Regions from separate parts of the Vibrio sp. TBV020 genome, predicted to be linked through region 1. Evidence: predicted binding sites of a transcription regulator. Region 1 holds the regulator's gene; each other region holds the start of a gene.
The links. The regulator PurR, encoded in region 1, represses purine synthesis genes. The targets are predictions, from matches to a motif close to TNANGNAAACGTTTNCNTNA.
Positions count from the first base shown of each region.

Region 2: glpX (class II fructose-bisphosphatase) is a predicted target of PurR. The motif match lies at 2,515-2,534, and genes of this name have one in related genera.
Region 3: purT (formate-dependent phosphoribosylglycinamide formyltransferase) is a predicted target of PurR. The motif match lies at 2,104-2,123, and genes of this name have one in related genera.
Region 4: purE (5-(carboxyamino)imidazole ribonucleotide mutase) is a predicted target of PurR. The motif match lies at 2,996-3,015, and genes of this name have one in related genera.

Region 1 covers NZ_JBEEAQ010000003.1:1,224,056-1,229,613, reverse strand. The annotation lists gene elyC (envelope biogenesis factor ElyC) at 1-101, shown strand, start outside; gene torR (two-component system response regulator TorR) at 163-876, opposite strand; gene torD (molecular chaperone TorD) at 1,113-1,760, shown strand; gene purR (HTH-type transcriptional repressor PurR) at 1,972-2,979, shown strand; cyclic di-GMP riboswitch class I at 3,124-3,211, shown strand; gene AAFX28_RS13595 (TfoX/Sxy family DNA transformation protein) at 3,344-3,937, shown strand; gene AAFX28_RS13590 (TVP38/TMEM64 family protein) at 4,074-4,766, shown strand; gene AAFX28_RS13585 (putative signal transducing protein) at 4,766-5,071, shown strand; gene AAFX28_RS13580 (alpha/beta fold hydrolase) at 5,080-5,558, opposite strand, start outside.
Region 2 covers NZ_JBEEAQ010000003.1:3,297,076-3,302,633, forward strand. The annotation lists gene AAFX28_RS23150 (bifunctional aspartate kinase/homoserine dehydrogenase II) at 1-806, shown strand, start outside; gene metF (methylenetetrahydrofolate reductase) at 1,028-1,918, shown strand; gene zapB (cell division protein ZapB) at 2,038-2,280, opposite strand; gene glpX (class II fructose-bisphosphatase) at 2,593-3,600, shown strand; gene AAFX28_RS23170 (diguanylate cyclase) at 3,657-5,072, opposite strand; tRNA gene AAFX28_RS23175 (tRNA-Asp) at 5,325-5,401, opposite strand; rRNA gene rrf (5S ribosomal RNA) at 5,433-5,548, opposite strand.
Region 3 covers NZ_JBEEAQ010000003.1:1,635,861-1,641,418, reverse strand. The annotation lists gene cdd (cytidine deaminase) at 1-601, shown strand, start outside; gene AAFX28_RS15730 (HD-GYP domain-containing protein) at 668-1,888, opposite strand; gene purT (formate-dependent phosphoribosylglycinamide formyltransferase) at 2,184-3,359, shown strand; gene AAFX28_RS15720 (thiopurine S-methyltransferase) at 3,443-4,090, opposite strand; gene AAFX28_RS15715 (phosphoribosylglycinamide formyltransferase) at 4,429-5,202, shown strand; gene AAFX28_RS15710 (DUF3187 family protein) at 5,311-5,558, shown strand, end outside.
Region 4 covers NZ_JBEEAQ010000003.1:245,690-251,247, reverse strand. The annotation lists gene AAFX28_RS09080 (gamma carbonic anhydrase family protein) at 1-227, shown strand, start outside; gene AAFX28_RS09075 (DUF1488 domain-containing protein) at 220-486, opposite strand; gene aroE (shikimate dehydrogenase) at 486-1,319, opposite strand; gene hemF (oxygen-dependent coproporphyrinogen oxidase) at 1,396-2,313, opposite strand; gene AAFX28_RS09060 (L-threonylcarbamoyladenylate synthase) at 2,335-2,892, opposite strand; gene purE (5-(carboxyamino)imidazole ribonucleotide mutase) at 3,087-3,572, shown strand; gene AAFX28_RS09050 (5-(carboxyamino)imidazole ribonucleotide synthase) at 3,577-4,710, shown strand; gene AAFX28_RS09045 (topoisomerase DNA-binding C4 zinc finger domain-containing protein) at 4,758-5,339, opposite strand; gene AAFX28_RS09040 (DUF494 family protein) at 5,355-5,558, opposite strand, start outside.

The sequences.
Region 1 (5,558 bases):
GCTACTGGCATGAAACGTTGGGGCGTATATGGCAATCATTACGCGACTGGGCGTCAGATTATGAAGAGAAAAGCCTAGAGTCAGCAGAAAGTAAAATCTAATAGATAAAAAAATACCGAGGAAAACCTCGGTATTTTTTTATTCTTTGTGCAGGAAGATGCATTAATCCCCTGCGAACATGTAACCTTCACCATGCACGGTAACAAAGATTTGCGGATTCTTCGGATCGAACTCCATCTTTGCACGCATACGACGAATCAATACATCGATAGTTCGATCGTTAGGCGCATCTACACGGTGGCTAATCATGTTTAAAATACGTTCGCGGCTTAACACTTGGTTCGGGTACGAAGAAAGCGCCACCAGAAGCTCATATTCAGCTTTCGTTAACTTAACTGGTTCACCGTTGCGGCTTAACGCTCGACGTTGAACATCAAACGTCCAGTCACCGAAGCGAACCATGTTCTCGTTTGATTTGTCGCTCTCTGTATTTCCAGACACATTACGTGCTGCTGAAATTCGCCAAAGCAAGTTTTTTACTCGAACTAATAGCTCGCGCAGTTCAAAAGGTTTCGTGACATAATCGTCTGCACCCATTTCTAGGCCAACAATTTTATCAATGCTATCCGTGCGTCCTGTTACCAGGATAATTCCAATGTCTGACTGACTGCGAAGTTCGCGAGTTAGCATTAAACCATCTTCACCAGGCAGGTTAATGTCCAACATCACCAAATCAATCGCATTACTTTGTAGCATGTCACGCATTTGCTCGCCGCTTTCAGCTTCGCTTACGTCGTACCCTTCATTCTGAAAGTAACCAACTAGCTTGCTGCGAGTAACTGCGTCATCTTCTACAACTAGTACGTGATAACTCATCTACACCACTTAATTTACATTGGGATTTGCTCTTTCTATTATTCTATTCATAAATAGTAACATTTCTAGTATTTATCACTTTAAAAACTAGAAAGATGATTTTTTATTGATTCAAGACAAAACTTTTCTAGGCATTAATATCTTCCAACATTCCTATTTATCTTGTCATACAAGCCGTTACCGCTATTCATTTTTATTCGTTACAATATCGGTAATTATTTGGGGAGTAATACCTAATGAAAGAAATCAAAACATTTAACGAACAACGTGCAGAAATCTATTGGTGGCTATCTAGCCTTTTCGCAACTGAGCTAACTGAAGAAAATATCGCACAATACCAATCACCAGAGATTCGTACTTTCTTAACTGGATTGGGTGAGAACGAACAACTAAAGCCTGCTATCACCCGTATTACGGATGCGCTGAACCGACTAATGGATCGTGAAGATGCTCAATTAGAGCTAGCTGCAGACTTTTGTGACCTTTTCTTAAAATCCGATAAGGACTCAGCACTTCCATACGCGTCTATGTACATTGGTAAATCGGGTCTACTGAATGACACTCCAGCCAAAGAGATGGAAGCATTAATGGCCGAGCATGGCGTCGAGGTAGACAAAAAACTCAACGAACCAGCCGATCACATTGCAATTGAACTCGATTTCTTGGGTAACTTAATCGTGGGTTCAAATAAATCGGAAGATGAAAGCCAACTAGAAGAGGCATTCAAGGCTCAAGAAGCATTTATTCAGCAGCATCTGTTGAGCTGGGTGCCACAGTTCTCAAACAAGTGCCAGAAATTCGATGAGTTTGGTTTCTACTCAGCTATTAGCACATTGACAGTCGCTTTCTTAGAGTTGGATTGCCGCTATCTGCTAGGCGAATAAAGACAAACATTGTGACCTCTCGCAGGTTGCACTAGCGTTTTTTGTTTGCTCTTAAGTGTTTTGCGGTCTAATATTGTGACCGCAAACGATAAAAACAAACGAATCAAATACAAACCGCTAAATAGAGCGGTTTTTGTGTTTCTGATACTTTCTGCCTAAATATTCTAAACTGAATATTAACTCAAGGCAGTCATCGACAGGACAGAACCTTATGGCCACTATAAAAGACGTTGCTCGCCTTGCTGGTGTATCGACGACAACTGTGTCACATGTAATTAATAAAACTCGCTTTGTTGCTGAAGCTACGCAAGAAAAAGTAATGGAAGCAGTGACTGAACTGAACTACGCACCTAGTGCCGTTGCACGTAGCCTGAAGTGCAATACGACACGTACGATTGGTATGCTAGTGACTCAGTCAACGAACCTTTTCTTCTCTGAAGTCATAGATGGTGTAGAGAGCTACTGTTACCGCCAAGGCTATACGCTGATCTTGTGTAACACGGGTGGTATCTATGAGAAGCAGCGCGACTACATTCGCATGCTGGCTGAAAAGCGCGTTGATGGCATTCTTGTTATGTGTTCTGACTTAACAGAAGAGTTAAGTGAGATGCTCGACCGTCACAAAGACATCCCTAAAGTAGTTATGGACTGGGGCCCAGAGAGCTCACAAGCAGACAAGATCATCGATAACTCAGAAGAAGGCGGCTACTTAGCGACGAAATACTTGATCGAACGCGGTCATACAGACGTCGCCTGCCTAAGTGGTCACTTTGAAAAAGCTGCATGTCAGGAACGTATTCGTGGCTTCAAGCGTGCGATGAATGAAGCGAACCTACCAGTTAACGAAGATTGGATTCTAGAAGGTAACTTCGAGTGTGATACCGCTGTACTTGCAGCAGATCAAATCGTTGCTATGGACAAAAAGCCAACTGCAATTTTCTGCTTCAACGACACGATGGCCCTTGGCTTAATGAGCCGCTTGCAGCAGAAAGGTATTCGCATTCCAGAAGATATGTCTGTAATTGGCTACGACAACATCGAACTGGCAGAGTACTTCTCACCACCGCTGACGACAGTTCACCAACCAAAACGTCGTGTAGGTAAAAACGCTTTCGAAATTCTACTAGAGCGCATTAAAGACAAAGAGCATGAAAAGCGTATCTTTGAAATGCACCCTGAAATCGTTGAAAGAAATACCGTACAAAACATTAAGAAATAACTTATTTGACATACACTTAGCCAACAAATCTTATTGGCTAAGTGTATAAGTTAGGCTCTATTTATTGAACCAAGATCACACTTATCCTATTCAGGCGTGATGTTCTGCCCAAAATCCATTTATCCTTATTATTGTTCGATTATGCCACGAACAGGGCAAACCATTTCGAAAGAATGGGACGCAAAGCCTCCGGCCTTAAACAATTGATTTGTCTGGTAGCGGGGTTGCCGATGGTAAATATGCACACGTTATATTGAGTATTCTTGTACTCGTATGACACCTGATTGACAAAAAGCCTGCATAATTTTGCTACTCTCTCGGACCTGAATTGGTGGCGTATACATATACACCGAGAATACACAGCATGGATAAACCAATACTAAAAGACTCAATGCGACTGTTTGAGCCCCTAGGCTTAATAAAGTCTCGCTCAATGTTTGGTGGCTTCGGTATTTTTGCCGACGACACTATGTTTGCATTAGTCGTCAATGATAAGTTGCACGTTCGGGCAGACGATGCACTTGCAACGCAATTTAAATCTCTCAGTTTAGAACCTTACGTTTATAAAAAACGTGGCTTTCCCGTCGTCACAAAATACTTCGCTTTAGGCGATGATTGCTTCGACGATACTTCAAAGACTCTTGAGATTGCCCAGGCTGCACTTTCGGCAGCAAACAGTGAAAAGAAAAAACAAGCGAAAGCTAAACCAAACCGCCTAAAAGATCTGCCTAATTTGAGACTCGCAACTGAACGAATGCTCAAGAAAGCAGGGATTGATAGCGTTGAGAACCTAGAAGCAACTGGAGCAGTGGACGCCTTCAAAGCGATTCAATCTTCACACTCTTCAGACGTCAATGTCGAGTTGCTCTGGGCATTGGAAGGCGCAATCAATGGTACTCATTGGTCTGTAATTCCTCATAGCCGTCGCGAAGAGCTCTTAAGCCAATTAAGTCGCTAACGCAATTTCATTTCCTATTTTAAAAAGTCAGCCATTGTGCTGACTTTTTTGTCTTTATTGAAATTTACTGCTTGCTTTCCCTGTCTAGTCTATTAACACTTTGTTTAATCGGCCATGATTCTTGATGGAGCAGCTCATGAATAAAAAAATCATACTAGGCATTATCTTTGTTTTACTTATTGTTTTCCTTGGAATGAACTTTGGCCAGTACCTAACGTTAGAAAATGCTAAAGCACAACAAGCAGAACTTGCACAGTACATCAGAAACAACTTTATTGTCGCAGCACTTACCTATTTCTTAGCCTATGTGGCAATCACTGCATTCTCTATACCCGGTGCCGCTGTTGTCACTTTATTAGGTGGAGCTCTTTTCGGTTTTTCAACCGGGTTACTTATCGTTTCATTTGCCAGTGCAATTGGTGCTACGTTAGCCTTTTTAAGCAGTCGATTTTTACTACGTGATTGGGTACAAGGTAAGTTTGGAGAGAAGTTATCTGCTATCAATAAAGGTGTTGAAAAGGATGGCGCTTTCTACCTGTTTTCACTACGCCTAATCCCAGTGTTCCCATTTTTCTTAATCAACTTGTTAATGGGACTTACCCCAATTTCAACCGCTAGATACTACCTTGTGAGTCAACTTGGTATGTTGCCAGGCACTGCGGTTTACATTAATGCAGGTACTCAGCTTGCTCAGATCGACAGTCTATCAGGGATAGTTTCCCCTACTGTTTTAGCCTCATTTGCCCTACTTGGACTGTTCCCTGTTATCGCGAAATGGGTAATGGCAAAATTTAGAACTGAGCCATCAGCATCAAACGGAAGTGTTTAATGAAAATATTTTCAGCAGCCACACCAACCGAAGCTCATATTGTTTGTGAGCTTCTAAAAACGGAACAAGTGCAGTGTGAAGTTCGAGGAGAAGGAATTTTTGGACTTCAAGGGGAAGTCCCATTTGGAGAAAATAGTGAGCCATACATCTGGCTACTTAACGATAAAGACCACTTAAAGGCCTCACAACTTATCCAAGAGTACCAAACGACTCAGGAAGGTCAGGGTTGGGAATGTATAGAGTGTGGTGAGCAGAATGAAGGGCAATTTGGCGCATGTTGGCAATGTGGGAACAGCGCCCCTTAAGCCGTTCGCTATCTTGTTTCAATTTGCTCTTTTATAAACGCAATAGAGTGTTGGTTGAACTCTTCTGGGCGCTCCACGTTGCACACATGACCACAGTTTTCTATCTCAAGTAGCTGGCTGTCACTATGCGCCGCGACCATTTCCTTCACAGGCTGGATAAACATGTAGTCTCTATCCCCCATTAGATAGAGTGTCGGAATTGGCAATTCTCTATCTTTGAAGTAGCGCATTAGCGGGTTTACTTCCGCTGTCAAAATGAACCAACGTTTGAATTCTTTCTGACACAGCTTCTTTGCTTCGCGAATGAATAAGTGGCGGGATTCTTTTTGAGCACGTTGCGGCATCACGATGTAGGCAAATAGGCTGTATAACCACATGTAAGGGACGATATGCTTACAAAGGTTGCCCAGTCTCACCAACACTTGAGAGCGCGTGTTTAAACGTGTTACAGCGCCACCCAACACCATAGACTTAACGCGATCAGCTG
Region 2 (5,558 bases), 2.1 Mb from region 1:
TCGTTGTACTTGATGTGACCGCAAGCCAAACTTTAGCAGGCCGCTATCTTGAAATTGCCGAACAAGGCATGCATCTAATATCAGCTAATAAAGTTGCCGGTTCAGCATCCAGTGAATACTACCACCAAGTGCAAGATGCATTTGCTAAGATCAATCGTCATTGGTTGTACAATGCCACTGTTGGTGCAGGACTTCCAATCAACCACACTGTACGTGACCTACGAAAAAGTGGTGATGACATCATCGCACTATCAGGAATCTTCTCTGGCACTCTATCTTGGCTATTCCAACAATATGATGGCAGCATCCCATTTGCTGAGCTTGTCGACTTAGCTTGGCAACAAGGCCTAACAGAACCTGACCCTCGTAGTGATTTAGATGGCTCAGACGTAATGCGTAAGCTAGTGATCTTAGCGCGTGAATCTGGACTGTCTTTAGAGCCAGAAGCAGTCAAAGTGGAGAGTTTAGTACCTGCAGAACTGGCTGACGTTTCTTTAGATGAATTCTTAGACAAGAGCCAACTACTGAGTGAGTTACTCGCAGAGCGCCTAGAAAAGGCTCAGCGCGACGATAAGGTACTAAGATATGTCGCACGTCTAGAAAAGAATGGCACTGCAACAGTTGGCGTAGAAGCGCTAAATAAAGAACACGCTTTAGCTAACTTATTGCCATGTGACAACATCTTCGCCATCGAGAGTAAGTGGTACAAGGACAATCCATTAGTCATTCGTGGCCCAGGGGCAGGTAGAGAAGTTACCGCTGGCGCTATTCAATCAGACTTAAACTTCCTTTCTAGCTTACTTTAAGCTCTGTAGGCGCAGTGAGTACTGCGCCTATCTTCCTCTCTATCCTCTGCATGAATCCCTTTCAACCAAACTTGAACTTAGCTAATAATTAACTTGAAAAAAATTCATAATAGTACGGTTGACATTAAATCGTATTCAATACATTCTGTAGACATATAGACGTCTAAACGTCGATTTGGATTTTTGAGTTTTTCGGCACTGATGGCCACAGGGAGAGTAAGATGGGATACACGCACGCCAGTCATATTGACGCTTTAAATCAGAATATCGCTGAACTGTCTGACAATATCAACGTATCATTTGAGTTTTTTCCACCAAGCAGTGAAAAAATGGAAGAGACACTGTGGAACTCAGTACATCGTCTAAAAACTCTAAAACCTAAATTTGTCTCTGTTACTTACGGAGCCAACTCTGGAGAACGAGACAGAACTCATTCCATCATCAAAGAGATTAAAGACCAAACGGGTCTAGTCGCGGCACCGCACCTGACATGTATAGATGCTTCGCGTGAAGAACTAATCCAAATCGCTGATGACTACTGGGCAAACGGAATCCAAAGCATTGTTGCTCTGCGTGGTGACATTCCACCTGGTGGTGGTGCTCCAGAAATGTACGCATCTGACCTTGTCACTCTGCTAAAAGAGCGTCATGACTTCGATATCTCTGTTGCTGCTTTCCCTGAAGTTCACCCTGAAGCAAAGAGCGCTCAGTCTGACCTGCTAAACCTAAAACGCAAAGTTGATGCTGGCGCCAACCGTGCAATCACTCAGTTCTTCTTCGATGTAGAGAGCTACCTGCGTTTTCGTGACCGCAGTGTCGCAGCAGGTATTGATGTAGAAATCGTCCCAGGTATCCTCCCTGTTTCGAACTTTAAGCAAGCCTCTCGCTTCGCTGCGATGAACAATGTAAAGGTTCCGGGATGGATGGCTCAACAGTTTGAAGGGTTAGATGACGACCCAACAACACGCCAGTTAGTTGGAGCTAGCCAAGCAATCGACATGGTTCGAACTCTTAGCCGCGAAGGTGTTAAAGATTTCCACTTCTATACACTAAACCGTGCAGAGATGACCTACGCACTGTGTCACACACTTGGTGTTCGCCCTTCAGCTTAATACCACCCTCAAAAATCCAAGAAATAGCCGATGCCTTCATCGGCTATTTTTCTTCTATAAAAAGCAAAAAAGCTGAACATTATGTCCAGCTTTTCAATCTGAGTTAGGCAGAGTAATAATTACTCTACTTCATCCATTTTGCCTAGTAGGTTACGGATGCGCTCTTGCCATGCTGTGTGCTCTTGCTGCATCTGTTGAGCTTTCTGTTCTAGCTCTTCGCGATTTGCACGTAACTCGTTAGCTTCAGTAGCTAGCTTCTCTTTTTCTTCTTTAAGCTCTTCAACTTCCATTTGTAGAAGGGCAATAGTATCTACTGCAGTTTGGATTTTAGTTTCTAGTTGTTCTAGTACTTCAAAAGACATCTTAGCCTACCTATATTTATTCGGATAAGGGTTTTGGCCACTGATGTACCAAAACCTATTTTGTTCCATTCTACTCAGCCGAGAGCTGATAAACACTCCCTATATTTGATATTTTGCACCATTCGGTCAAAAAAACAGCGCAAATTGACAATAGCCTTACATCTAGGGAGCTCGTTGATCTCAATGACCAATTTAACTCGATAGATTGATGCAGTTCAATGGTCGTTCAATTAAAAAAGCAAACGTTTCCTTCTTGATATGCTAAAATTCGCCCGTTTTTATTTTTCTCTTTCCTTTAATTTTGGAGTCATCATGAAACGCGATTTAGCAATGGCATTTTCTCGAGTTACCGAAGGCGCAGCACTAGCTGGTTACAAGTGGCTTGGCCGAGGCGATAAAAATGCAGCTGATGGTGCAGCAGTGGAAGTCATGCGCACCCTACTCAACAAAACAGAGATCAGCGGAGAGATCGTAATTGGTGAAGGCGAGATCGATGATGCTCCGATGCTTTACATTGGCGAGAACGTTGGCATTGGTGGTGACGAAGTCGATATCGCAGTCGATCCAATTGAAGGCACTCGAATGACGGCAATGGGCCAGTCAAACGCGCTTGCTGTTCTTGCAGCCGGAGAGAAAGGAAGTTTCCTTAAAGCGCCAGATATGTACATGGAAAAGCTGGTTGTCGGTCCGGGTGCAAAAGGTTGTATCGACCTAAATAAACCACTAAAAGAGAACTTAGAAAACATCGCTAAAGCGCTAAATAAAACATTAGATACCCTAGTTGTTATCACGTTAGCAAAACCTCGCCATGACAAGGTTATTGCAGAAATGCAAGCAATGGGTGTACGTGTATTTGCTGTGCCTGATGGTGACGTTGCTGCTTCAATCTTAACTTGTATGCCTGATAGCGAAGTGGATGCAATGTACTGCATCGGTGGCGCTCCAGAAGGTGTAGTATCTGCTGCTGTCATTCGTGCACTAGATGGTGATATGCATGGTCAGCTTCTATCTCGTCACGAAGTAAAAGGTGATAGTGAAGAAAACCGAATTTACGGTGCTGCGGAGCTTAAACGTTGTGAAGAAATGGGCGTAAAAGCTAATGTCGTTCTAACGATGGAAGATATGGCACGTAGTGACAATGTTGTTTTCTCAGCAACAGGTATTACTAAGGGTGATTTACTAGATGGTATCTCTCGCCAAGGTAATATTGCAACGACTGAAACTCTATTAATCCGTGGCCGTTGTCGTACGATTCGTCGTATTAAATCAACACATTACCTAGAACGTAAAGATCCTGAAGTTAGAGATATCATTCTTTAATTCATCAATAATGTTCTAAGTACAAAAAAGGTCAGTAGCTTACTGACCTTTTTTAGTTAATCTGTATCAATACAAACTTGATTCTTACCGGAGATCTTAGCTTGATAAAGCAGTTCGTCTGCTTTCCTTATCCCTTGACTACTCCACAGGTGACGCAGATTGTCGAAGTGGTGAGTCGCATAGATTTGAACGCCGCCTGACACCGTTACATCAATCCTTTCACCACTTTTTAAGCGATAGCCTTGCAAGCTAACGTCACGTTGAATACGTTCGAATATCGAAGAAATCAATTCGTTCGACTCTCCAGTAACAGCGACAACAAACTCTTCACCACCAAACCGAGCAACAATATCGCATTGCCTCAAACTATCCGTGATCAACGAGCCAATATGATCGATCACTTGGTCACCAACCTCATGGCCGAATTGGTCGTTGACTCGCTTAAAGTCATCAATATCAAATACACCTAAGCCTAGAAAGCGCAGTTCATCTTGAGCCTTTAGACGATCTTCAAACCCTCTACGGTTGCTTAACCCTGTCAATGGGTCTCGCATAGCAAGTTCTTTCAACGTTGACTGAGTTGCTTGAGTGTATCGATACCAAATGAATGCAATTGCTAGTGCATACGCAAAGAGCAGAATCATTAGCTGACTCTGTTCATGGTTAATAATATGGATAATATGAACCCGTTTGGGCTCATCGACATTCAAATAGAGCCCTGAGTGCTCACCATGAATATAAACAGGAGCAGAGAAAGTAAAGCTAACCAGATCCTTTAAGTTCGGTCCAGGAGTCGCCGACAAACGATAACCAGAGAGCTTGTCATGCAATAGACTCTCTAAATAGGTATCTATCGCTAGAACGCCTTTGAACTCGCCATCTACATAGACACCTTTCGTGATCGTCACCACTTTGAGACCTGTCATGTAGTCTTCGTAGTCTCCTGTATATACGACTCGCTCTTGCTGCTGGGTTAATCCGTGACGTACCGTGTTAATCCAATAAGGACGATTCAAAACAACACTATCAAACGTGTCTCCCTTGATTGCTTGGGCAAACTCTTGTGGTGAAGAGATGATGAACTTGTCTTTAGATAAGAAGTAGATAGCCGAGATAGACTCAATCGACTTTGAAAAATAAGCCATTGATGGCGCGATGAAGAGGCGTCGGTAAGCTTCTTTATAAAGCTCAGAGTTAACATCGCACATCTCTGTTGGGCCAGAGAACAAGAAATCGTAATCTTCGCCATCACTACTGACACCACTAAAATTACAAGTGATACCTGATAAGTTGATAGTATGTGGAAGCACGTACTCTTCATTATGAAGTGGATATAGAGCTGTGATGTTGTATTCAAGCGCGTTAACCACTTGGGTCAACTCTTCCAATGATTGCTCGACCCTTAGTTTTTCTTGAAGGTACTCAAATTTTGACTCTTCAGCCGAATCAATAATAAGTAATGCTATAAACAGAACAAACGTTGCTGTTATCCATGCAAAAGTTTTCTTAAATCCTATCTCATAAGTCGTTGTCACGTTACTTTCACTACGTTGAGAAGAGTGCGCATTTTAACAGAATGATATACTTTTGCTATTTATATTCATCATGAAGTATATGAGAAACAGATAACTTGTAAGCCTTATAAACGCAAAAAGCCCGTTGCGAGAGCAACGGGCTTTTAAAACGACGAAAGCCTAGTCATAAGACTAGGCTTTCTAAATAAGTGGCGGAGCGGACGGGACTCGAACCCGCGACCCCCGGCGTGACAGGCCGGTATTCTAACCAACTGAACTACCGCTCCGCACTGGTTAGACTTAAAGTCTAAATTTAAAGCCTGGCGATGTCCTACTCTCACATGGGGAAGCCCCACACTACCATCGGCGCTAATTCGTTTCACTTCTGAGTTCGGCATGGAATCAGGTGGGTCCAAATCGCTATGGTCGCCAAGCAAATTCTTT
Region 3 (5,558 bases), 410 kb from region 1:
ACTTGGACAAACTGTCCACGCAGAACAATCAGCAATTAGCCACGCTTGGATGAAAGGAGAACAAGGTGTGGCTGATATCACGATCAACTTCAGCCCATGCGGCCACTGTCGCCAGTTCATGAATGAGCTTTCTACTGCTGATAAGTTGGAAATTCAACTTCCTCAACGCGACAGCAAACTACTACAAGAGTATCTGCCTGAATCGTTTGGCCCGGCCGATCTAGGCATTAAGTCAGCATTAATGGCTAAGACAGATCATGGAAAACAAACCCAAGAAGATGATCAGTTACTTCAATTAGCGGTTGCTGCATTAAATCGAAGTCATGCTCCTTATACACACAACTTAAGTGGTGTAGCTCTTCGTATGAATAACGGCAAGGTATATCAGGGTGCGTACGCAGAAAATGCCGCATTTAACCCGAGCCTACCACCACTTCAGGTAGCTTTAATCCAGCTACTATTGGATCGCCAAGACTTGGCTGATATCGAGTCAGCAGCATTAGTAGAGGTAGCGGAAGGAACGATTAGTCATCTAGCGACGACTCAATCAACACTTGAGGCTCTAAACCCTGATATTCCAATGAGTTACCTAGAAGTCTAAAGCTCACTTATTGAAACCGAGAATATTAAAAAGGCGCTGTAATAGCGCCTTTTTCTTTTTTAGATTTTAAGCCTCAAAGAAAGGGGTCGCATCCACCTCTAACTGGCTTTGAGCAATCGCTTTCTCGATTTTGAGCTGTGAACCTTTGAGGCTAACAAATGCGACATCAATAAAGCGTTTATATTTTCGAGAGTAAAAGCACTTTACTTCGGGCTTAAGAGGGTCGTTTGCATTCGAAGTCCAGACGATACCTACGCGCCCATCACTCAGCTCTACAATTGCTCCAACCGGATACACACCAATACAATTAATAAACTTGTATACCAGTTCTTTATCAAGATGATTAGGCGTCAAGCTAAGTAAAATCTTAAATGCTTCTGCAGGACTCATTCCTTTTTTGTAGCAACGGTCCGCAGTCAGAGCATCATAAATGTCAACGATACAGCTCATACGACCATGTATAGGAAGTTGCTCTTCCGTCAACCCATTAGGGTAACCAGTGCCATCGAGCTTTTCATGATGCATTAAGCAGACATCACGGCTAACGTCACTCAGGCCTGCGACCTTCATAATGATTTCACCTGCATACACTTGGTGTAACTTCATGTGCTCATATTCTTCAGGCGTTAATCTTGCTGGTTTGTGAAGAACTTTATCATCAACCTTAACTTTACCTACGTCGTGGATAATTCCTCCGATAGCCATCTGCTTTAGTGTCTCTTTTGGTAACGCTAAATGTTTACCAAACGTCACGAGAAGCGTTGCTACATTCACTGAGTGTTCGAGCAGGTATTCATCTTTGCTACGTAAAGCAGACACACATTGCAAGGCGTCTGAATTCAGTAGAACGGATTCAATCAAGTCATCGGCTAACCCATCTAACTCATCAACCTGAATCGGTTTACCGTCAAAAGTTTGCGATAGAATTTTTTGGGCAAGGCCTTTCGCATCTCTAATGATCTTTTGGGCTTTTTGTTGCTGAGAAAAACGACTCACCTTTTTTCTTTTAAGTGGTGATGTTGTAACTGCTGGAGGTTCTAAATCAAGATCTTGTTCCAACGCCTTTTCAACCACCGGCTTAAACACGCTCCCCCTAGCTGACAGTTCCTTGTCTACCCACGCGTATTTAATACCATTTTTGATCAACTGATCGATCGCTTTACGGTTAGGAACCCTACCGGCATTCGCTAAGTTAACTCTTTTGCTGTCCTCAATAGCGGTGACGAACATACCTGTCATAAGAGTATTAATTGGAATTTTTATGGAATTGTTGGGATCATACTGCATTGATAGTGAAGCCAATATTAATAATGAGGAGACTTTAGTTCACAAAAATTATATCTCTATTTGCCTGCTTTTACTCAATTCATCACGATTTAACTATAAATCCGGTCAATTAATTGCGCTAACTTGAGACCTAAGTCTACGTTGTCGACAAAACATTCACTTTTCTGATCGTTTGAGCTACCACACTCTCCAAACCGAGAAAAACATAAAACAACAGACGCAAACGTTTGCTTTTTCTAAATGGATGAGTATTATGCGACACAGTTATTATTCCTCTTAAACGTTAAGGTTATCTATGTTTGGTACTGCGACAGCTAAAAATTCAACTCGTGTTTTGTTATTAGGCTCTGGTGAACTTGGTAAAGAGGTTGCCATTGAATGCCAACGCTTAGGACTAGAAGTAATCGCATGTGACCGCTACGAAAACGCGCCAGCAATGCAAGTTGCACACCGTAGCTACACGTTAGATATGCTTGATGGCGATGCGTTAAAAGCCATTATCGATAAAGAACAACCAGACTACGTCGTACCAGAAATTGAAGCGATTGCGACAGATACGCTCGTTGAATTAGAAGCGAACGGGTTAAACGTCGTACCGACGGCGAAAGCAACTAAGCTAACCATGAACCGTGAAGGCATTCGTCGTCTAGCGGCTGAGGAGTTGCAGCTTACTACCTCTCCTTATCGTTTTGCAGACAACTATGAACAGTTCACTACTGCAGTTGAAGGTGTTGGTATACCTTGCGTGTGCAAGCCAGTAATGAGCTCTTCGGGTAAAGGTCAAAGTGTTATTAAGACAGCTGAAGATGTCGAGAAAGCTTGGAACTACGCACAAGAAGGTGGGCGTACTGGTGCTGGTCGTGTGATTGTTGAAGGCTTTATCGATTTCGACTACGAAATAACACTACTAACTGTACGTGCTGTTGATGGCATTCATTTCTGTGCTCCAATTGGGCACCGTCAAGAAGATGGAGATTACCGTGAATCTTGGCAGCCTCAAGTTATGTCTGAGAACGCGCTAAAAGCCGCTCAAGATGCTGCAGGTAAAGTGGTTAATGCATTAGGTGGTTACGGCATCTTTGGCGTAGAGCTATTTGTCAAAGGTGACACGGTTATCTTCAACGAAGTATCACCGCGCCCACACGATACTGGCCTTGTCACACTCATGTCTCAAGATAGCTCTGAGTTTGCACTTCACGTCCGTGCGTTTACCGGTATGCCTATCGCGGGAATCACCCAATATGGCCCAGCGGCATCTGCCGTTATTCTTGGCCAAGGAACCTCTGACAATATTCGTTTTGAAGGTCTATCTGAAGCATTGTCATTACCACAAACTCAAATTCGTCTATTCGGTAAGCCTGACATTGATGGCCGCCGTCGTTTAGGTGTTGCGATTACACGTCGTGAATCGATTGAACAAGCAATTGAAGAGGCTGTTGCAAGTGCCGCTAAGGTCAAAGTGATTTACTAAGTCCTTTAATTTGTCTTAAAAAACTTGTTTAAAATAAACGAAAAGGCCTAGTCATATGACTAGGCCTTTTCGTTTATTTGCAACTAAGCTTCAATCAAATAAACTTCTTCAGCAAATCGAGACAGCCCTTTCTTAGCAATTTTAGGGTGGTCTTCATCTGCTTCATCACGGTACAACTTAGTCACTTTGAACTCTGCATAGAGTGAACGAATTTCTTGTTCAGGAACAGAGAACGGAGGCCCTGCCATTTCGGATTGAATGTAATCTAAACTCACTAACAGTATACGAGCACCTGGCTTAAGTAGTGATTTGATTTTTGCTACATAGTCGCCACGCATCTCTTCTGGTAATGCCACCAACGAAGCACGATCGTAAACAATATCGATAGGCTGAATCGGCGCGGTGAAAAAGTCGCCGGTATAGATCGATAGTTCATCAAATTGAAATAGCTCATGCTGGCCATTCACTGGCATAACCATTGGCGTGTAAAAATGCTCAGCAAAGAAAGCTCTAACAGCAATATTACTTAGCTCAACACCTTGAACATCTTCGTGTTTTGTTGCGAGCCAAACCAGGTCTTCCGATTTACCACATAAAGGGACAAATACTTTGTCTTCGTAACTTGGGTTGGTTTTGTTCCAGTACTGGATCAATAACGGGTTAACATCTTCTAAATGGAAACCAATCTGATTGGCCGCCCATTTACCATGCCAAAACTCTGGATCTCTCATCGCTTTTCTCATTGACTGACTTTAATGGCCATAGCCTATCTGAAAGCGCTCTCAAGTGGTATCCCCGATTGGTAGACAAGATGAAAGTTCTATTCAGATTATGTTCATCTTCAACATTTATAATTGCTTACAAGTTGGTAATGAACCTTGATGACCAACCACGCTCTAAACAGTAGTGAAGAATTTGAGAGTAACTTCAAAGTTCTAAGCAACAGATAAACGGAGCCGCTTGGAATTGTAAAAAGCAGCCCCATTTAATAAGTACAGATGAGTAGCGCTAGTGATTGAAACTTTTTCGACACCTTTTTAGCTAAGCCCTACACATCTAAGGAGAGTGAATGAGCCTATTTTTGCGAACTACGGCCCTGATGCTACTAATGCTCAGCCGTGCACCTGCATTCGCTGCTATTCCAACCGCACCAGGTAACGAGGAAAATCGTTCTACTAATCAGAACGAAGTTTGCTCAAAAGCATTCAAACATAACCTAAGCGGCCTTTACGGCATTCAATCTATGTCGACTTCACCACTACAACCTTATTCTGATTTCGACGTGCTTTATAGCAAAGCTCACCAAGCACAAGCTGAACTAGAGACGCTTTGTAAAAGTACTGCTCTACTGACTTCCACTGAATCTTATTTCGCGGGCGTAAAATCATCTCAACGTGCGAAAGAAAAAATCGCCTATGAACTTGACGGTCAGACTGCCCGAATTACAGACCTTGCACGCGCAACTATTGTTGCTGACGATATTGAAAGTCTGATGTCTGCGTACGAAGTTCTAAACCGAGAAACGACGATCGTCAAAGTTAAGAATCGCTTCAAAAAACCTGCTGCTTCAGGCTACCGAGACCTTAACCTACTCGTCCAATTGCCAAAAACAAACTTAGTGGCAGAAGTTCAGTTGCACCTAAAAGCAATTGCTGACGTTAAAAGCGGCCCAGAGCACGCGATCTACGAACGAATTCAGAAAATCGAACGTACTGCGGCAGTCGAGTCTCGTGATTTTAATGAGTTTGAACAGGCTCAGATTAAAAATATGCGTCGAGAATCTAAAGAGTTATACCAAAACGCTTGGCAGCCTTACATCACTACCCATCTAAGTGCTGCATAACCTTAACACGGTCATTCCCCTCTCCCTGAATGGCCGTGATTTTTCGTAAAACCCAAACTTTTAAACTACCTTTTGATTAAAGTATTAATAATAAAGTTTGGGGTGACTATGCGTGTACGCAATGGAAAGCTCACCGCGTTAATCAGCTTACTATTGCCAATGATGGCCTATAGTGACGATGGTTTCGGTCCCGTCCAAGGCTATACTCAATCACCTTTCCACACCAACAACCTTTCTCCTCAAGTCCGTTCAGGGTTTTCAATGCCATTGGCACATTTTGAAATATACGCTTCTGGTGTTGTTTCTAGTATTTGGGCAGTGACAGACGAATATGAACTCGACTATTACCAAAATCA
Region 4 (5,558 bases), 980 kb from region 1:
GAGCGATCGTCTTAGACGCAGCAATTATCGAAGAAGAGGTGATGATTGGCGCTGGCAGTTTAGTGCCACCAGGAAAACGACTCGAAAGCGGTTATCTTTATGTTGGAAGTCCTGTAAAGCAAGCTCGTCCACTTAATGATAAAGAACGAGCTTTCTTACAAAAGTCAGCAGATAACTATGTACAGAATAAAGAAGATTATCTTCATGAGGTAAAGGAACTTAACTAACCACCTCTATATTACCCTCTGAATTGAACTCTTCTTCTTCAATCAGTTCTTCAGCAAGCTCTTCTAGGTCGAATCGATACTGAGAGAATACTTCTAGAGCTTGCTGTTCATTCCCAATTACCTGCCCTGAGATCTTTGCTAACTCATCTTTACTTATCAAGCATTGAATCAATGCGCCTGATTGCTGAGCAGTAAACACTACAGCTTTCTTCTCTTCATCCCAAGATTGGATATCGGGGAATAAAATTGACTGGTTCATTACTGACCCTCTAAATTTTTTCTTAACTCGCGGAGGATTTGCTTAGTTCCAGGCCTTAAACCACGCCATAACATAAAGCTCTCCGCTGCCTGACCAACCAACATACCTAGGCCATCGTAAACCAATGCCGCGCCTTGCTCATGTGCCCATTGGTTAAAGGTGGTTTTCCCAGCCCCATACATCATGTCATAGACAACACTCTGGTTAGAAAATATTGCCGCTGAGATATCTGGCAGCTCACCACTCAAGCTTGATGATGTGGAATTGATGATCACGTCAAACGACTGTGTTACTTCATTCATTTCACAAGCCTTAATCGAGCCATAAGGAGAAAACATTTCTGCAAGCACCTCTGCCTTCGCAAAGGTTCTATTAGTTACTACAATTTCAGCTGGCTGCTGGTCTAACAGTGGCTTAATCACACCACGGGCCGCCCCACCAGCGCCAATAAGTAAAATACGAGCACCTTTTAAAGGCACCTGATATTGCAGCAAATCTTGTACTAGTCCTTCACCATCGGTGTTGTCACCAATGATTTCGCCGTCATCAAGTTTTTTTAGCGTATTCACTGCCCCAGCAAGTTGAGCTCGCTCGGTTAAGCGTGTAGCAAATCGGTAAGCGTCTTCTTTAAAAGGCACAGTCACATTACAGCCTTTACCACCTTGAGCGAAAAACTCGGTCGCTGCTTGGTCGAAAGCGTCTTTATTTGGGCTCTCTGCAGTGTAAGTCAGAGATTGACTTGTTTGGCGAGCAAATAGAGTGTGAATGAATGGGGACTTACTTTGTCCGATAGGATTACCAAAAACGGCGTAACGATCTATTTGCTGAGTCATTTCCTTTACCTGCAATAATATAAAAGGGCCAATGCGATGCATTGACCCTATCACTAACTATTTATTGAAGAAAGTCTTACCACTCTCTTGGTTTGAGGTAATGATCGTATAACTCTGCTTCAGGAGAGTTAGGTTCTACTTGATACGCATATTCCCAGCGCGCTAGTGGGGGCATCGACATAAGAATAGACTCTGTACGGCCACCACTTTGTAGTCCAAACAATGTGCCACGGTCAAAGACTAGATTGAACTCCACATAGCGACCACGACGATATAGCTGGAACTGACGTTCGCGTTCTCCATATTCAGTCTCTTTACGGCGTTCAACAATAGGTAAGTATGCTTGCGTGTAACCTTCTCCCACCGCCTTAATGTAATCAAAACACTTATCGAATTCCCAATGGTTGAGATCATCAAAGAATAAACCACCGACACCACGTGTTTCATCACGGTGAGGTAAGTAGAAGTATTTGTCACACCAAGCTTTATGCTCTGAGTACACTTCACCGCCAAATGGCGCACAGACCTCTTTCGCCGTGTTGTGCCAATATTGAGCATCTTCTTCGAAAGGGTAGAAAGGGGTTAAGTCAAAACCACCACCGAACCACCAAATCGGCTCTTCACCGTCTTTTTCTGCAATAAAGAAGCGAACATTTGCGTGTGAAGTTGGGATATAAGGGTTATTAGGGTGCATCACCAAAGAAACGCCCATCGCCTCAAAACGACGCCCTGCTAATTCAGGTCGGTGCGCCGTTGCGGATGCTGGCATCTCTTTTCCTTGAACATGAGAAAAGTTAACTCCTCCCTGCTCAAACACTGCTCCCTCTTTCATTACTCGTGTTCGACCACCACCACCCAGTCTTTCACCAGGTTCGCGATGCCATTCATCCTCTACAAATACGGCTTGCCCATCGGCTTGCTCTAGTTGCTGACATATAGAGTCTTGGAGTGCCATAAGAAATTGTTTTACGGCTAATTTATCTATCGCTGACATTCGACTTCCTTTATTGCAGGGTTAACCCTGTCTCAATATTTGTGAGGTTATTGCATCACGAATTTCACTTGGGTTCGTTCTACCACCTGTTTGCCCTTCAAGTATCGCAACCAACTGATCGCCTAAATGTTGATAAACTTGCTCAGTCGTCACACATGGTGGCTCGCCCGTTAAGTTGGCGCTGGTAGAGGTTAGCGGCTTTCCAAACGCATTACACATCTTTTGTACTAAAGGATGATCAGTCACACGCACTGCGATCGAGTCATATTGCCCCGACACCCATTTAGAGACCTTATCGCTACATGGCATTACCCAAGTGACCGGGCCTGGCCATGTTTGAAGCACCTTTTCTAGCTGCTCTTTCGTTAAAGCCTGCTGATTAATATAAGGCAATAGCTGTTCATAGCTTGCCGCAATTAAAATGAGGCCCTTTTCTATTGGTCGCTGTTTAAGTTCAAGAAGCTTTTGTATGGCTTGGGGGTTATCAGGGTCGCATCCTACCCCAAACACGCCCTCAGTTGGGTAGGCGATCACTTCACCTTGTTGTAACGCACTGAGTGCTTTTTCAAAGTTACTCACCTTAAGCTTCCTATTGGTTGGCAGTTTGGGTTAAGTGTACAAATAATCGAGAGTAGTGACTAAACCTATTTAAGAGCGATTATTTGCACTTCCCGTCCAAACCTGACGCAAACGTTTGCTTAGTGGCAAAATCCCCGTATAATGCGCTCAAATTATTTTCTCACCTGTTCTATGCAGCTTTGAAGGAGTTTGAGATGAAAGTCGGTATCATCATGGGTTCTAAATCAGATTGGCCAACAATGAAACTAGCAGCTGAAATGCTAGACAGATTCGGTGTTGAATACGAAACCAAGGTTGTTTCTGCGCACCGTACTCCTCAACTTCTTGCTGACTATGCAAATAGTGCAAAAGAACGCGGCCTTAAAGTTATCATTGCAGGTGCGGGAGGCGCAGCTCACCTTCCTGGAATGGCGGCAGCGTTCACTTCTCTGCCAGTTCTTGGCGTACCAGTACAATCACGTGCACTTAGCGGCTTAGACTCTCTATACTCAATCGTTCAGATGCCAAAAGGTATTGCGGTTGGGACACTTGCAATTGGTGAAGCAGGTGCCGCAAATGCTGGTATTCTGGCGGCACAGATTCTTGGTACTCACGATGAAGAAGTGATGGCAAAAGTCGAAGCTTTTCGCCAAGAACAAACAGACACGGTTCTAGCAAACCCTAACCCTGCAGAGGACTAATGCAATGCATGTTTTAGTGCTAGGTGCTGGTCAACTGGCTCGAATGATGTCTCTAGCGGGTGCTCCGTTAAACATTGAAATTTCTGCATATGATGTGGGCAGCGAAAATATTGTTCACCCTCTCACTCAAAGTGTGCTTGGTCACGGCTTAGAAAATGCGATTGCTAAAGCGGATGTCATCACTGCAGAGTTCGAGCATATTCCACACGATATTCTTGCGGTATGTGAGCAAAGCGGTAAGTTCCTCCCATCAGCTGATGCAATCAAAGCCGGTGGCGATCGCCGAATTGAGAAAGGTTTGCTCGATGATGCGGGTGTTCGTAATGCAAAATATTATGTCATCAACTCTCGTGAAGATTTTGACAAAGCGATAGAACACGTCGGTATTCCTATGGTACTCAAAAGTGCCTTAGGTGGTTACGATGGTAAAGGTCAGTGGCGTTTAAAAGATGCAAATCAAGCCGATAGCATTTGGGCAGAAATGGCAGAGTGTATTGCTGCCACAGAGACTCAAGCAATTGTGGCTGAAGAGTTTGTTCCTTTTAGCCGAGAAGTTTCATTGGTTGGGGCACGAGCAAAAGATGGCTCTGTCGCTGTCTACCCACTGGCAGAGAATGTTCACACCAATGGCGTACTGACACTTTCTACCGCGATTGCAGATAACGAACTGCAAGAGCAAGCCAAAGAAATGTTTACCGCAGTTGCAAATAAGCTCGACTATGTCGGTGTGCTAGCACTAGAGTTTTTTGATGTCGACGGCACTCTATTAGTGAATGAGATTGCACCACGCGTACACAACTCTGGTCATTGGACCCAGCAAGGTGCTGAAACTTGTCAGTTTGAAAACCATCTACGTGCAGTTTGCGGTCTACCTTTAGGCTCAACCAAACTGATTCGTTCGACTTCCATGATCAACATTCTTGGTGAAGACACGCTTCCTCAAGCAGTGCTTGAAATGGATGGCTGTCATGTTCACTGGTATGGCAAAGAGAAGCGCGCGGGTCGTAAAATGGGTCACATCAATGTTTGTGGCGACTACAACGGCGAGCTGCAACGTAAGCTTTGCGCACTAGCAGATAGCTTAGACAAAGAAGCTTTCCCTGCGGTACACGAGTTTGCCGCTAACTTTTCTGAGTAGCCGAAACTAACAAACAATAAAAAACGGCGCACCCAGCGCCGTTTTTTTTAATCTTGTTGAATGTGATGACACTTTCGGTCAGCACATTGAAGCTTGTCACCACTGACGAGCTTTTTTTCTACCAATAGCGGATAGCCACACTTCTCACACTTGCCAGCAACCGGAGGCTGATTAACGGCAAACTTACATTTAGGGTAGTTATCACAAGCATAAAACAATTTACCAAAACGAGTTTTACGCTCAACCAATTGGCCTTTATGACATTCAGGACACGAGTGCGTTTGCGGTGCCTGCTCTTGTTTAGGCTGGTCGAGAGACTCGATATGGTGGCAACTTGGGTAGTGACTGCAGCCAATAAACATGCCGTAGCGACCCTGACGTAATACCAGCTCATTCCCGCATTCAGGGCATGGCACACCTAGCTCTTTAACGATGTGTCCATCGTTTTGATGCAAGGGCTTAATGAAATCACACTCAGGGTATTGGTTACAACCAAGGAAAGGGCCATGTTTGCCGTGACGAAGCTGAAGCTCACCTTCACGCTGCTCCGCTTGGCATTTTGGGCACGATTGATGCTCCAACGCATGCTCATGCGCTGAAAACAGTGTCTGATCAATCTTGTTACTCATATCAACTCATGAAGATTAGTGAAGAATACCTTGCTCTTTGGTATACAACAGCTCTTCCATAAGCGTATAAGCGTTCTCATTGCCCGGCACATTAAACAGCACCATTAACACAATCCATTTCAGATCATCTAATTCGAACTCATCCGTTTCTAAACCCATGATACGGTCAATCACCATTTCACGAGTTTCTGTCGTCAGCACATTAACCTGCTCAAGGAA